DNA from 2 places in the Solwaraspora sp. WMMB335 genome. Region 2 is predicted to be linked to the other one. Evidence: riboswitches for the same ligand, from Rfam matches in the RefSeq annotation. Region 2 holds a riboswitch; the other holds the start of a gene.

Evidence for each region. A riboswitch is a leader RNA that binds a small molecule or an ion and turns the genes downstream of it on or off. The one in region 2 is predicted to bind thiamine pyrophosphate.
Region 1: another riboswitch for thiamine pyrophosphate. It lies ahead of ACN27F_RS27665 (ECF transporter S component); the one in region 2 lies ahead of ACN27F_RS22015 (thiamine phosphate synthase).

Annotation. Positions count from the first base shown of each region.
Region 1 is NZ_JBMHMF010000001.1:6,421,794-6,427,530, reverse strand. Features, by position in the region: gene ACN27F_RS27680 (DUF6328 family protein) at 66-551, opposite strand; gene ACN27F_RS27675 (TIGR03943 family putative permease subunit) at 637-1,410, opposite strand; gene ACN27F_RS27670 (permease) at 1,407-2,402, opposite strand; TPP riboswitch at 2,637-2,740, shown strand; gene ACN27F_RS27665 (ECF transporter S component) at 2,736-3,335, shown strand; gene ACN27F_RS27660 (ABC transporter ATP-binding protein) at 3,332-4,789, shown strand; gene ACN27F_RS27655 (energy-coupling factor transporter transmembrane component T family protein) at 4,786-5,583, shown strand.
Region 2 is NZ_JBMHMF010000001.1:5,057,535-5,063,271, reverse strand. Features, by position in the region: gene ACN27F_RS22035 (thiamine phosphate synthase) at 1-381, opposite strand, end outside; gene ACN27F_RS22030 (thiazole synthase) at 378-1,151, opposite strand; gene thiS (sulfur carrier protein ThiS) at 1,158-1,358, opposite strand; gene thiO (glycine oxidase ThiO) at 1,358-2,467, opposite strand; gene ACN27F_RS22015 (thiamine phosphate synthase) at 2,464-3,123, opposite strand; TPP riboswitch at 3,136-3,247, opposite strand; gene ACN27F_RS22010 (aldo/keto reductase) at 3,383-4,357, opposite strand; gene ACN27F_RS22005 (ABC-F family ATP-binding cassette domain-containing protein) at 4,419-5,737, opposite strand, start outside.

The DNA.
Region 1 (5,737 bases), 1.4 Mb from region 2:
ACCGGTAGGGCCGTCCGACGCCCACCCGCGCCGTCGGCGTTCGGCCGCTCCTCGGCCTCGTCGCTTCACCCGTCGGCGCCCTCCTCGTCGTCGTCGCCTTCCAGCCAGCCACGGTGCACGACCGGCAGCACCGCCCAGAACGTCAGCAGCCAGATCGCCGTTGCTCCACTGAGCACGAAGGCCACCGGGCGGGGCAGGATGAAGTCGGTGACCAGCAGCACCGAGCTGACCATCGAGATCAGCATGAAGGCGAGTCCACCACTGGCCATCCGGTGCGCGAACCGCACCAGTTCGGGTTTGCGGCCCTGCCGGAACAACATCCGGTGGAACGCCACCGGCGAAATGATCATTGCTGCCGCAGCGGCGGCGGCCAGCAACGCCACCACGTAGACGTCCCGCTGGAAGCCGGTCGTCTCCGGGAACCTCCCGTTGAACGGCAACGTCAGCAGGAACGCGAAAAGGATCTGCACGCCGGTCTGGGCGACCCGCAGCTCCTGCAACAGGTCCCCGAAGTTGCGCTGCCAGCGCTCCTTCTCGGTCTCCCGGTCCATGTCCGCCTATCGTCCTTCCACCGGCCGTGCCGCCGTCGAGACAGCAGCCAGTCAGGTGCCCGGAACCGGCGCTCGGGAAACCGCCCTACTCGTACTGCTGCCTCGGTGCCTCGATCCGCTGCCACGAGGAGACCTCCAGATACGGAATGCTGGCACCGTTGACCGGATCGGTACCGATGCGGTCGGTGTACCGGCCGACCGCCTCGATCCAGGTGTCCGGGGCCAGCCCGGTCGGCGCGTCGCCGGCCAGGCCGACCTTGATCGGGCGCCCGTCCGCCGCGCAGCAGGTGAGCACGATCCGGGCCAGCATCGACTCACCGTCCGGTCCGTCGATCATGAACCCACGCAGCTGCACGGTGCGGCCCTGCAGCGAGGCACCCTCGTCGAAGATCGCCCGGGAGGCGTAGTCGAGCACGCTGATCTTCGCCGGATCGCCCTCGGGCAACGGCGGGTAGTCCGACGACATCTGATCGCCGCTGAGCGCGGTGCCGGCCTGGGCGACCGCGTACGAGCCCAGCGCCGGCGGGGCGACCAGCAACAGGCCGAGCACCGGCAGGATCAGCAGCCAGCCGATCCGTGGCTCGTGGTGCACGTGTCCGTCGCCATGGCCGCCGCCATCGCCGGCGGCACCGTGGCCCTCACCGGCGCGGCTGCCGGTGGTCACGACGGGTGCCGGCGGTCGACGGCGCAGGTCGTGCCAGAGCGTCATCACCGCCGCGGCGATCAGCAGCAGTCCGGACGCGATCAGGAACGGCTGCAGCGACTCCTTGACGTAGCGCAGGTACATGTCGGTGACGCTGGCCCTGACCACCGCGCCGCCCAGCAGCAGCAACACCACCCCTTGCGCCTGCTTGTTCACAGCAGCACCGTCCCTACCGCGACCGCCACCACGACGGCGGTCAGCAACGTGGCCGGGGCGAACCGCAAGGCGAACCGCCGCCCGAACGTGCCGGCCTGCATCGAGATCAGCTTGAGGTCGACCATCGGCCCGACCACCAGGAAGACCAGCCGGGAGGTCAGCGAGAACTGCGACAGCGACGCGGCGACGAACGCGTCGGCCTCCGAACAGATCGACAACAGTACGGCGAGAGCGGCCAGGGCCAGCACCGACAGCACCGGGTTGTCGGCCAGCGTCTGCAACCACCATTCGGGCACCAGCACGTTGATGCTGGCCGCGGCCATCGCCCCGATCACCAGGAAGCCACCGGCGTGCATGATGTCGTGCCGTACCGCCGCCCAGAACGCCCGGGCCCGGGACAGGTCGTCCAGGTCCGGCCGGTACGGCAGCCGGATCCAGTCCGTCTTGCCCAGCCGCAGCCACAGCCAGCCCATGACCACCGCGACCGCGAGGCTGGCGACGCCGCGACCGAGCACCATCTCCGGGTTGTTCGGAAACGCGACAGCGGTCGCGACCAGCACGATCGGGTTGATCGCCGGGGCGGCGAGCAGGAAGGTCAGGGCCGCGGCGGGAGCCACCCCACGGCGGATCAGCGAGCCGGCGATCGGCACCGAGCCGCACTCACAGCCGGGCAGTACCACCCCGGCCGCGCCGGCCACCGGAACCGCCAGCGCCGGGTGCCGGGGCAGCGCCTTGGCCCAGAAGGACCGCGGTACGAAGACCGCGATCACCGCCGAGAGCGCCACACCGAAGACGAGAAACGGCATCGCCTGGACCATCACCGACACGAACACGGTGGTCCAGGTCTGCAGCCGGGGATCGGAGATCAGATTGGCCAGCGGCTCCCGGAAGATCACCAGGCCGATCAGCAGGAACGCCAGGACCTCGACGGAGCCGACCCGGTCACCGAGCAACCGGCGCCGGGGCGGTCGTGGCGCACGGGGTGAGCTGATCGTGCCGGCCGACGGTGGCGCGTCCCCACCCGGGGCGCCCCAGTCGATCTCCTCCCCCGGACGCGGCGGGCGGGTGGTGGTGCGGTCGGCAGCGGTCACCGCAGGTTCGGCCCTTCGCTGGGAAGAAAAGCGGACAGCTCACGATAACCCGCGCCGGGGTGTCGACCACCACATCGACGGATCAGCCCCTGTGCGCACCGGTGGCACCGGTGCTAGCGTCAGCGAAAACAACCTCATGTCCGACAGGGGAGCGCGCGTAGCGCTGAGAGTGCGGTGATCCGCAGACCCTCGAACCTGATCTGGGTAATGCCAGCGCAGGGAGTTGGAGTCAATATGACAGAGCAACCGGTGCCCGCCGCCCGCCGCTGGCGCACCGTCGACATCGTGGTCGCCTCGGTGATCGCCGTCGCCTTCGGCGTGGTCTTCTGGCTGTGGGGGCTGATCTGGGCCGCCACCGAGGCCGGCTTCTCGTTCTTCCCGCCCGCCCAGGCCGTGCTGTACGGGGTGTGGCTGGTCCCCGCCGTGCTCGGCGCACTGATCATCCGCAAGCCGGGCGCGGCGCTGTACTGCGAACTGGTCGCCGCGATCGTCTCCGCCGCGCTGGGCAGCCAGTGGGGCGCGATCGTCGTGCTGCAGGGCCTGGCCCAGGGCGTCGGTGCCGAGCTGGTCTTCCTCGCCGTGGCGTACCACTCGTTCCGGCTGCCGGTGGCGCTGGCCGCCGGCACCGCGGCCGGGCTCGGCGCGGCCGTCTTCGATCAGATCCGCTACTACGCGCCGTACGACCTGGTCACGTTCCGGGTGCCGATCTTCCTGATCACGGTGGTCAGTGCGACGGTGCTGGCCGGAGCCGGCAGCGCCGCGTTGACCCGGGCACTGGCCCGCACCGGGGTGCTGGACCGGTTTCCGGCAGGGCGCGACCGCGCCACCGTGTGAATCGGCCGGCGCCGGGCGGGCCGGCGGCACCCGGGCCGGTTCGGCTGGAGCTGCGCGGGTTCGGCTGGCGGCACGCCGGGCGGCGGTCCTGGGCGGTCCGCGACGTCGACCTGCGCGTCGAGGAAGGCGAACGGGTCCTGCTGCTCGGCGCCTCCGGAGCAGGCAAGAGCACCCTGCTGGCGGCGCTGGCCGGGCTGCTGCCGACCGACTCCGGCGAGCGGGCCGGCACCGTCGCCGTCGACGGGCTCGACCCGCACCAGGCCCGGGAGCGGGTCGGCATCGTGTTCCAGGATCCACAGACCCAGCTGGTGATGGCGCGCAGCGGCGACGACGTGGCGTTCGGACTGGAAAACCGTGGGGTGCCGGCGGACCGGATCTGGCCACGGGTGGACGCCGCGCTGGCCCGGGTCGGCTTCCGGTACGCCCGGGACCGGCCCACCGCCGCCCTGTCCGGCGGTGAACAGCAGCGCCTCGCCCTGGCCGGGGTGCTCGCGTTGCGACCGGCCCTGCTGCTGCTCGACGAGCCGACCGCCAACCTCGACCCGGCCGGCGCGGCGCTGGTACGCGAGGCGCTGACCGGCGCGCTCGCCGGTGACCGGCGGACCACGATGGTCCTGGTCGAACACCGGGTCGCCGAGGCGCTTCCGTTGGTCGACCGGGTGGTGGTGCTGGAGCCGGGCGGCGGGGTACGGGCCGACGGCCCGCCGGCGGAGGTCTTCCGACGCCACGGTGCGGAGCTCGCCGCCGCCGGGGTGTGGGTGCCCGGCCGGCCACTGCCGGTACGCCGGGCCGGCGCACCGGCCGGCGAGATACTGCTGCACGTCGATCGGGTCGGCCAGCCGCCGAGGCTCGCCACCCTCGCCGGGCAGCTGCCGGTCCGGGCCGGTGAGACGCTCGCCGTACTCGGGCCCAACGGGGTGGGCAAGACCACCCTGGCGCTGCTGCTCGGCGGGCTGGCCGCACCGGGCACCGGGACGGTACGCGCCACCATCGCGTTGACCGGCGGGCGGGTCGGTGCGGCACCGCACCGATGGCGGGCGCCGGAGCTGGTCCGCCGGATCGGCACCGTGTTCCAGAATCCGGAGCACCAGTTCGTCACCGCCTCGGTCGCCGACGAGCTGGCCGTCGGCCCACGTCGCTGCGGCATGCCGGCGCCGGCGGTCGGCCGGGTGGTCGACGAGCTGCTCGGGCGGCTGCGGCTGGACCGGCTGGCGCGGGCCAACCCGTACACCCTCTCCGGTGGTGAGGCGCGCCGGCTCAGCGTGGCGACCGCCCTGGCCACCGCGCCCGGCCTGCTGGTGCTCGACGAGCCGACCTTCGGCCAGGACCGGCGCACCTGGATCGAGCTGGTCGGCCTGCTCGCCGAGGTGCGCGACGCCGGGCACGCCATCGTGGCGGTCACCCACGACGCGGCCTTCGTCGACGCTTTGGCCGACCGGCGGCTGACCCTGTGATCGACAGCTCGGCGCCCGTCGGCCAGCGGCTGCTCGCCCGGCGCAACCCGGTGGCGAAGCTCGCGGCGGCGTTGATCCTTTCGGTGCTGCTGCTGGCCACTCTCGACCCGGTGGCTCCGGCGGTGGCCCTGGCGGCCGAACTGGCCGCCGTCCCGCTGTTCGGGCTGCGGTACGCCACCGTGCTGCGCCGGATGGCACCGTTGCTGCTCAGCGCCGCCGGGGTGCTGGTCACGCTGGTGTTGTTCGCCGCCGAGCGTAGCGGTGCGGTGCTGCTGGCCGCCGGACCGCTGACCGTGACGACCGGAGTCCTGCTCACCGCGCTCGGCCTGGCGTTGCGCCTGCTCGCCGTGGCGTTGCCGGGCGTGCTGGTGTTCGCCACCACCGACCCGACCGATCTGGCCGACGCGCTGATCCAGAACGTTCGGGCACCGGCCCGGTTCGCCATCGGCGCGCTGGCCGCGTTCCGGCTGGTGCCGCTGCTGAGTGCGGAGTGGCGGCTGCTGGCGATGGCCCGGCGGGCACGCGGGGTGGACGCCGGGCGCAACCCGGCGCGCCGGATCCAGCAGTTCGCGGCGACGAGTTTCGGGTTGCTGGTGCTGGCGATCCGCCGGGGCACCCGGCTGGCCACCGCGATGGACGCCCGGGGCTTCGACGCCGGGGTTCCCCGCACCAGCGCCCGCCGGCAGCGGTTCACCCTCGCGGACGCGACCCTGATCGCCGGGGCGGGCGGGCTCGGCGTGCTGGCGTTGGCCCTCGCCGTCGCGGCCGGCACGTTCCGCCCACTCGTCAGCTGACCCCCGCACGGCCGCGGGCGGCAGCCGGCCACACACGGTGCACAGCAGGGCACGAAGATCGGCAGGTCACGCCAGGTGTCACAAATGCACATATGACAACACCTTCACACCTTGTGCGCCGTCACGACGTGGTCCCGTCGCCTGCTGTTTCCCC
Region 2 (5,737 bases):
CGGTGGGCCGTAGCCCGGCTTGGACGCGGTGGGGAACACCGGCGAGACGGTCACGTAGTTCTCCACGGTCAACCGACCCAGCTCGGTCTCGTCGTGACAGGAGCGCCCGACCAGGCCGAACCGGGGCGGCGGGTACGGACCAGCGGCGCGCAGGTGCACCGCGTCACCCTCCAGCGGGTCCGGGCCGGCGGCGATCAGCAGGCCACCGGCCGGGGCGAGGATGGTGCGCAACCGCTCGGCGAGCGCCACCCGTTCGGCGCGCGGCAGGTCCCGTTCCCGCAGCACCACCATCCGGGCACCGCCGTCGACCGCACCCCGGATCACCTCGGGCAGCGACCGGGTCGCCCGGCGCCGGTCGGTGAGCACGAGTACGCCGTTCACAGCTGTGGCCGCCCGTCGTCGGGAGTGGAGGCGAGCGCGTGGTAGCGCTTCGGAATCCGCCCCGCGCCGGCGGCCAGCCGGCCTGCTTCGATCGCACGCCGCATCGCCGTGGCCATCGCCACCGGGTCGGCGGCCCGGGTGACCGCGCTGGCCAGCAGCACCGCGTCGCAGCCGAGCTCCATGGCCAGCGTGGCGTCGGACGCGGTGCCGATCCCGGCGTCGAGGATCACCGGTACGTCGACGCACTGGCGGATCAGCCGGATGTGGTGTGGGTTGCCGATGCCCAGCCCGGAGCCGATCGGCGCGCCGGCCGGCATCACCGCGGCGCAGCCCGCGTCGGCGAGCCGGCGGGCCAGCACCGGATCGTCGGTGGTGTACGGCAGCACGGTGAACCCGTCGTCGACCAGCTGCTCGGCGGCCCGCAGCAGCTCCACCCCGTCCGGCAGCAGGGTCCGCTCGTCACCGATGACCTCCAGCTTGACCCAGTCGGTGTCGAACGCCTCCCGGGCCAGGTGCGCGACCTTGACCGCCTCGGTCGCGGTGTAGCAGCCGGCGGTGTTCGGCAGCAGCCGCACCCCACAGCGGTCCAGCAGGTCGAGCAGGCCGCCGTGCATGGTGGCGGCGCTGTCCACCCGGCGCAGCGCCACGGTCACCAGCCCGGTGCCGCTGGCTTGGATGGCCTGTTCGAGAACGCGCAGGTTGGCGGCACCACCGGTGCCGAGGATCAGCCGGGAATCGAAGCTGCGCCCGGCCACGGTGAACGGTGTCATCCGGGCTCACCCGCCCTGCGCCGCGATGAGCACCTCGACCCGGTCGCCGTCGCGCAGCCCGGCCTCGGCCCAGCCGCTGCGCGGCACCACCTCGCCGTTGACGGCGACGGCCACCCCCCGGTTGGCGTCGGTGACGTCGCGGACGACGTCGGCGAGTCGCACACCGGCCGGCACCATCGTCGGCACGCCGTTGACCATGACTTCCATCAGCGGTCCTCCCCTGCTGGTCGGCCGACCGGCACGGCGAAGCGCTGCGGGCTGAACGGCGCGAGCACCGGGTCGGCGGTCGCACCGGCGGCCAGATCGGCGATCAGGTCGGCGGTCGCCGGCGCCAGCACGATCCCGTGCCGGTGATGCCCGGTCGCCACCAGCACCGGCTGCCCACCCGCCGGCTGATGCCAGCCGAGCAGCGGCGCGTTGTCCGGGGTGCCGGGCCGGGCGCTGGCCTGCGCCTGCACCAGCTCGTACTCGACGGTCTCCGGCACCAGGTCGGCGGCGGCACGCAGCAGTTCCAGCACCGCGCCGGCGGTGACGGTGGTGTCGCCGCGTTCCTCGATGGTGGCGCCGACGACCACCTCACCGTCGGCGCGGGGCACCAGGTAGACGTGGCGGCTGTCGGCGTACCCCCGGATCACGTGCCGGAACCCGACGGCGCCCGCGCCGCCCGCGCGCAGCCGCAGGATCTGCCCCTTCACCGGGCGCACCGGCAGCCCGGTGAGCGCGGCCGAGCCGCGGCCAGCGGCCACCACCACCTGCCGGGCGTCGACCGTGGACAGATCGGTGACCTGGTGCGGGACCATGCTGACGCCGGCCCGGTCCAGGGCGGTGCGCAGGGCCGCGACCAGCCGTCGCGGGTCGACCTGGTGATCGTCGGGCATGAACGCCCCACCGCGCACGCGTGGGGACAGCGCCGGTTCGCGGTCCCGCAGCCTGGTCGGGCGCAGCACGCTGATCGGCAGGTCAAGACCCTGCTGGTACGTCCACAGCCGCTGCGCCTCGCGCAGGTCGTCGCCGGTGAGCGCGACCACCAGGGTGCCGTCGGTGCGGTAGCCGATTTCGTGCCCGGTGACCGCGGTCAGTTCGGCGGCGAACGCCGGCCAGCGCTCGGCCGAGTCCACCAGCAGCCGGGTCAGCTCGACCTCGCCGAAGTAGGCTTCGGCGACCGGGGAGAGCATGCCGGCGGCCACCGAGGACGCGCCGGATCCGGGTGCCGGGTCGTGCAGCGCGGTCCGCAGCCCGCGCTGGGCGCAGCGCCACGCGATACTCATGCCGATCGGCCCGCCGCCGATCACCGCGACGTCCACCTGCGACGTCATGCCGCCACCCCGGTCCCGCCACTTTCGCCGGCCGGCCGGCGCAGCGCCGTGAGCAGGTCGGTGGTCGCCCGACGCGGGTCAGCGGCGGTGGCGATCGCGCCGACCACGGCGACGCCGTGCGCACCGGCGGCCAACAGTTCGGGCACCCGGCCGACGGTCACCCCACCGATCGCCACCACCGGTACGCCGACCGCGCCGGCCACCGCGGCCACTCCGGTCGGCCCGATCGGGTCGGGCAGCCCGGTCTTGGTGCTGGTGGCGTAGCACGGCCCGACCCCGAGGTAGGTCGCGCCGGCGGCGACCGCGTACCGGCCGGCAGGCGCGGTGCGGGCGGTCGCACCGAGGACCGGTGCCGGGCCGAGCACCCGCCGGGCCGCGTCGACCGGCAGGTCGAGGGCGCCGACGTGGGCGCCGGCCGCACCGGTCGCCAGGGCGATGTGCAGTCGGTCGTTGACCAGGCAGGTCACCCCGTACCCGGCGCATTCGGCCACGACGTGTGCGGTCAGTTCGTACGCGTCGCGGTCGGTCATCCCGTCCTCGACGCGGACCTGTACGACGAGGTCGGCGGTGGCCCCGGCGGCCTGGGCGGCGGCGAGCGCGGCACGCAGGACGCCGAGCGGGTCGCGCCCGGCCCGGGTGTCGGTGATCAGATGCAGTCGGCCGAGGGACGGCACGGCAACACTCCTCCCTGCGCCGGCATTACCCGGATCAGGTTCGACGGTCGGAGGCCGCGTCAGCCTCCCTCTCAGCCCGGTGCACCGGGCTCCCGTGGGTTACTTGCCTGTTACGGTACGACGGACCGGCCGGTCAGCCAAGGGCCAATCCGCGACAACCTTCGGCCCGCGCGTCAGTGCCCGCTGTAGGCGGTGACCAGGCTCACCGCCGTCACCAGGCCACGGTCAACCAGCGGTCGGCTCAGAAGCCGGCGGACCCGGTGCGAGCCGGCAGGATCGACTGCAGCTCGGCGAGATCGTCGGCACCGGGTTGCCACCGGCCGGCGGCGGCGTTGGCCCGTACCTGGTCGGCGGTGGTCGCACCGGCGATCACCGAGGCGACCGCCGGTTGTGCGGCCAGCCCGCCGATCGCCACGTCGAGCAGGGACAGGTCGCGCTTGCCGGCGTACTCCCGCAACGCCTCGATCGTGTCCCACGGGGCACCGGCGAGCCGGGCCTCGTAGCGACTGCCCTCGCTGGCGAGGCGGCTGCCCGCTGGCGGCTGCTCCGATCGGCGGTACTTGCCGGTCAGCAGCCCGTCGGCGAGTGGGAAGTACGGCAACAGTCCCAGGCCGAATCGCTGGCAGGCCGGCACGACCTCGACCTCGACCCGTCGGTCCAGCAGGTTGTACTCGTTCTGCGCGCTGACGAACGGGGTCAGTCCGCGGTCCCGGGCGGTCCACGCGGCGTCGGCGATCCGCCAGCCGGCGAAGTTCGAGCAGCCGACGTAGCGCACCTTGCCGGCGCGTACCAGATCGTCCAGGGCTTGCAGGGTCTCCGCGACAGGCGTGCCGGGGTCCGGCTCGTGGAGCTGGTAGAGGTCGATGTGATCGGTGCCGAGCCGGCGCAGCGACGCCTCGACGGCCCGCATCACGTACCGCCGGGCGCCGCGCGCCCCGTGATCGGCACCGTTCATCCCGGACATGTCCATGCCGAACTTGGTGGCCAGCACGACATCGTCGCGGCGGCCCCGCAGCGCGGCCCCGAGTTGCTCCTCAGAACCGCCGTGCGGGGTGCCGTAGATATCGGCGGTGTCGAACAGAGTGATGCCCGCGTCGATCGCCGCGTCCACCACCGCCCTGGTTCCGGCGAGGTCCAGTTTGCGCCCGAAGTTGTTGCATCCGACGCCGACCACGGAGACCACCAGGCCGGAGTCACCCAGCCGGCGGTGGATCATCTCTGCCACGGTGATCACTCTATGACCGCCGCCGCGCGACGACGACCACGATCGCGGCGGGTCAGCCGACGTCCCAGACCGGCTCGGGCACCTCCACCACGTCGCCGTCACCACCAAACAACACAAACCGGTCGAACGATCGGGTGAACCAGCGGTCGTGGGTGACCGCGATCACCGTACCCTCGAACGCCCGCAGCCCCTCCTCCAGCGCCTCTGCCGACGCCAAATCCAGGTTGTCGGTCGGCTCGTCGAGCAGCAACAGGGTGGCTCCGGACAGTTCCAGCAGCAGCACCAGGAACCGGGCCTGCTGGCCACCGGAGAGGGTGCCGAACCGCTGGTCGCCCTGCCCGGCCAGGTCGTAGCGGGACAGCACGGCCATCGCCGCGTGCCGGTCCATGCCGTTGCGATGGTCGTCGCCGCGCCACAGCACCTCGGCCAAAGTCTGGTCGAGCAGTTCGGGCCGGTCGTGGGTCTGCGAGAAGTGTCCCGGCCGGACCCGGGCACCGAGCCGGGCGACGCCGTCGTGCGCCACCGGGGTCAGCGCCGCCGCACCGGCGATCGGCCCGGCCGCCGGGTCCGGGTCGGAGCCGCCCCGGGCCAGCAGCCGCAGGAAGTGCGACTTGCCGGTGCCGTTCGCGCCGAGCACCGCGACCCGGTCGCCGTACCAGATCTCCAGGTCGAACGGGTACGTCAGACCGTCGAGCTCCAGCTGCTCGCAAATCACCGCCCGCTTGCCGGTACGGCCGCCGGACAGCCGCATCCGCAACGACTGGTCCTTCGGCGGCAGCGGTGGCGGACCGGCCTCCTCGAACTTGCGCAGCCGGGTCTGCGCCGCCTGGTAGCGCGAGGCCATCCCGTCGTTGTACGCGGCCTTCTGCTTGTACATCAGCACCAGGTCGCGCAGCTTCTGGTGTTCCTCGTCCCAGCGGCGCCGCTGCTCCTCCAGCCGGGCATGCCGGGCCAGCCGGGCCTCGTGCCAGCTGGCGAACCCGCCCGGATGCACCCAGGCCGAGCCACCTTCCACGGCGACCACCCGGTCGGCGGTCTGCGCCAGCAGCTCCCGGTCGTGCGAGACGTACAGCACCGACTTCTTCGACTCGCGCAGCCGCTGCTCCAGCCAGCGCTTGCCAGGTACATCGAGAAAGTTGTCCGGCTCGTCGAGCAGCAGCACCTCGTCGCTGCCACGCAGCAGCAACTCCAGCGCGAAACGCTTCTGCTGACCGCCGGAGAGCGTCCGGACCGGGCGGTCGCGGACCTGTTCCCACGACTGGTCGAGCACGATCGTGGCAACCGTGTCGAACACCACCTCGGCCTCGTAGCCACCGGCCTCGCCCCAGGCGGTCAGCGCGTTGGCGTACCCGAGCTGGGTCTTCTCGCTGC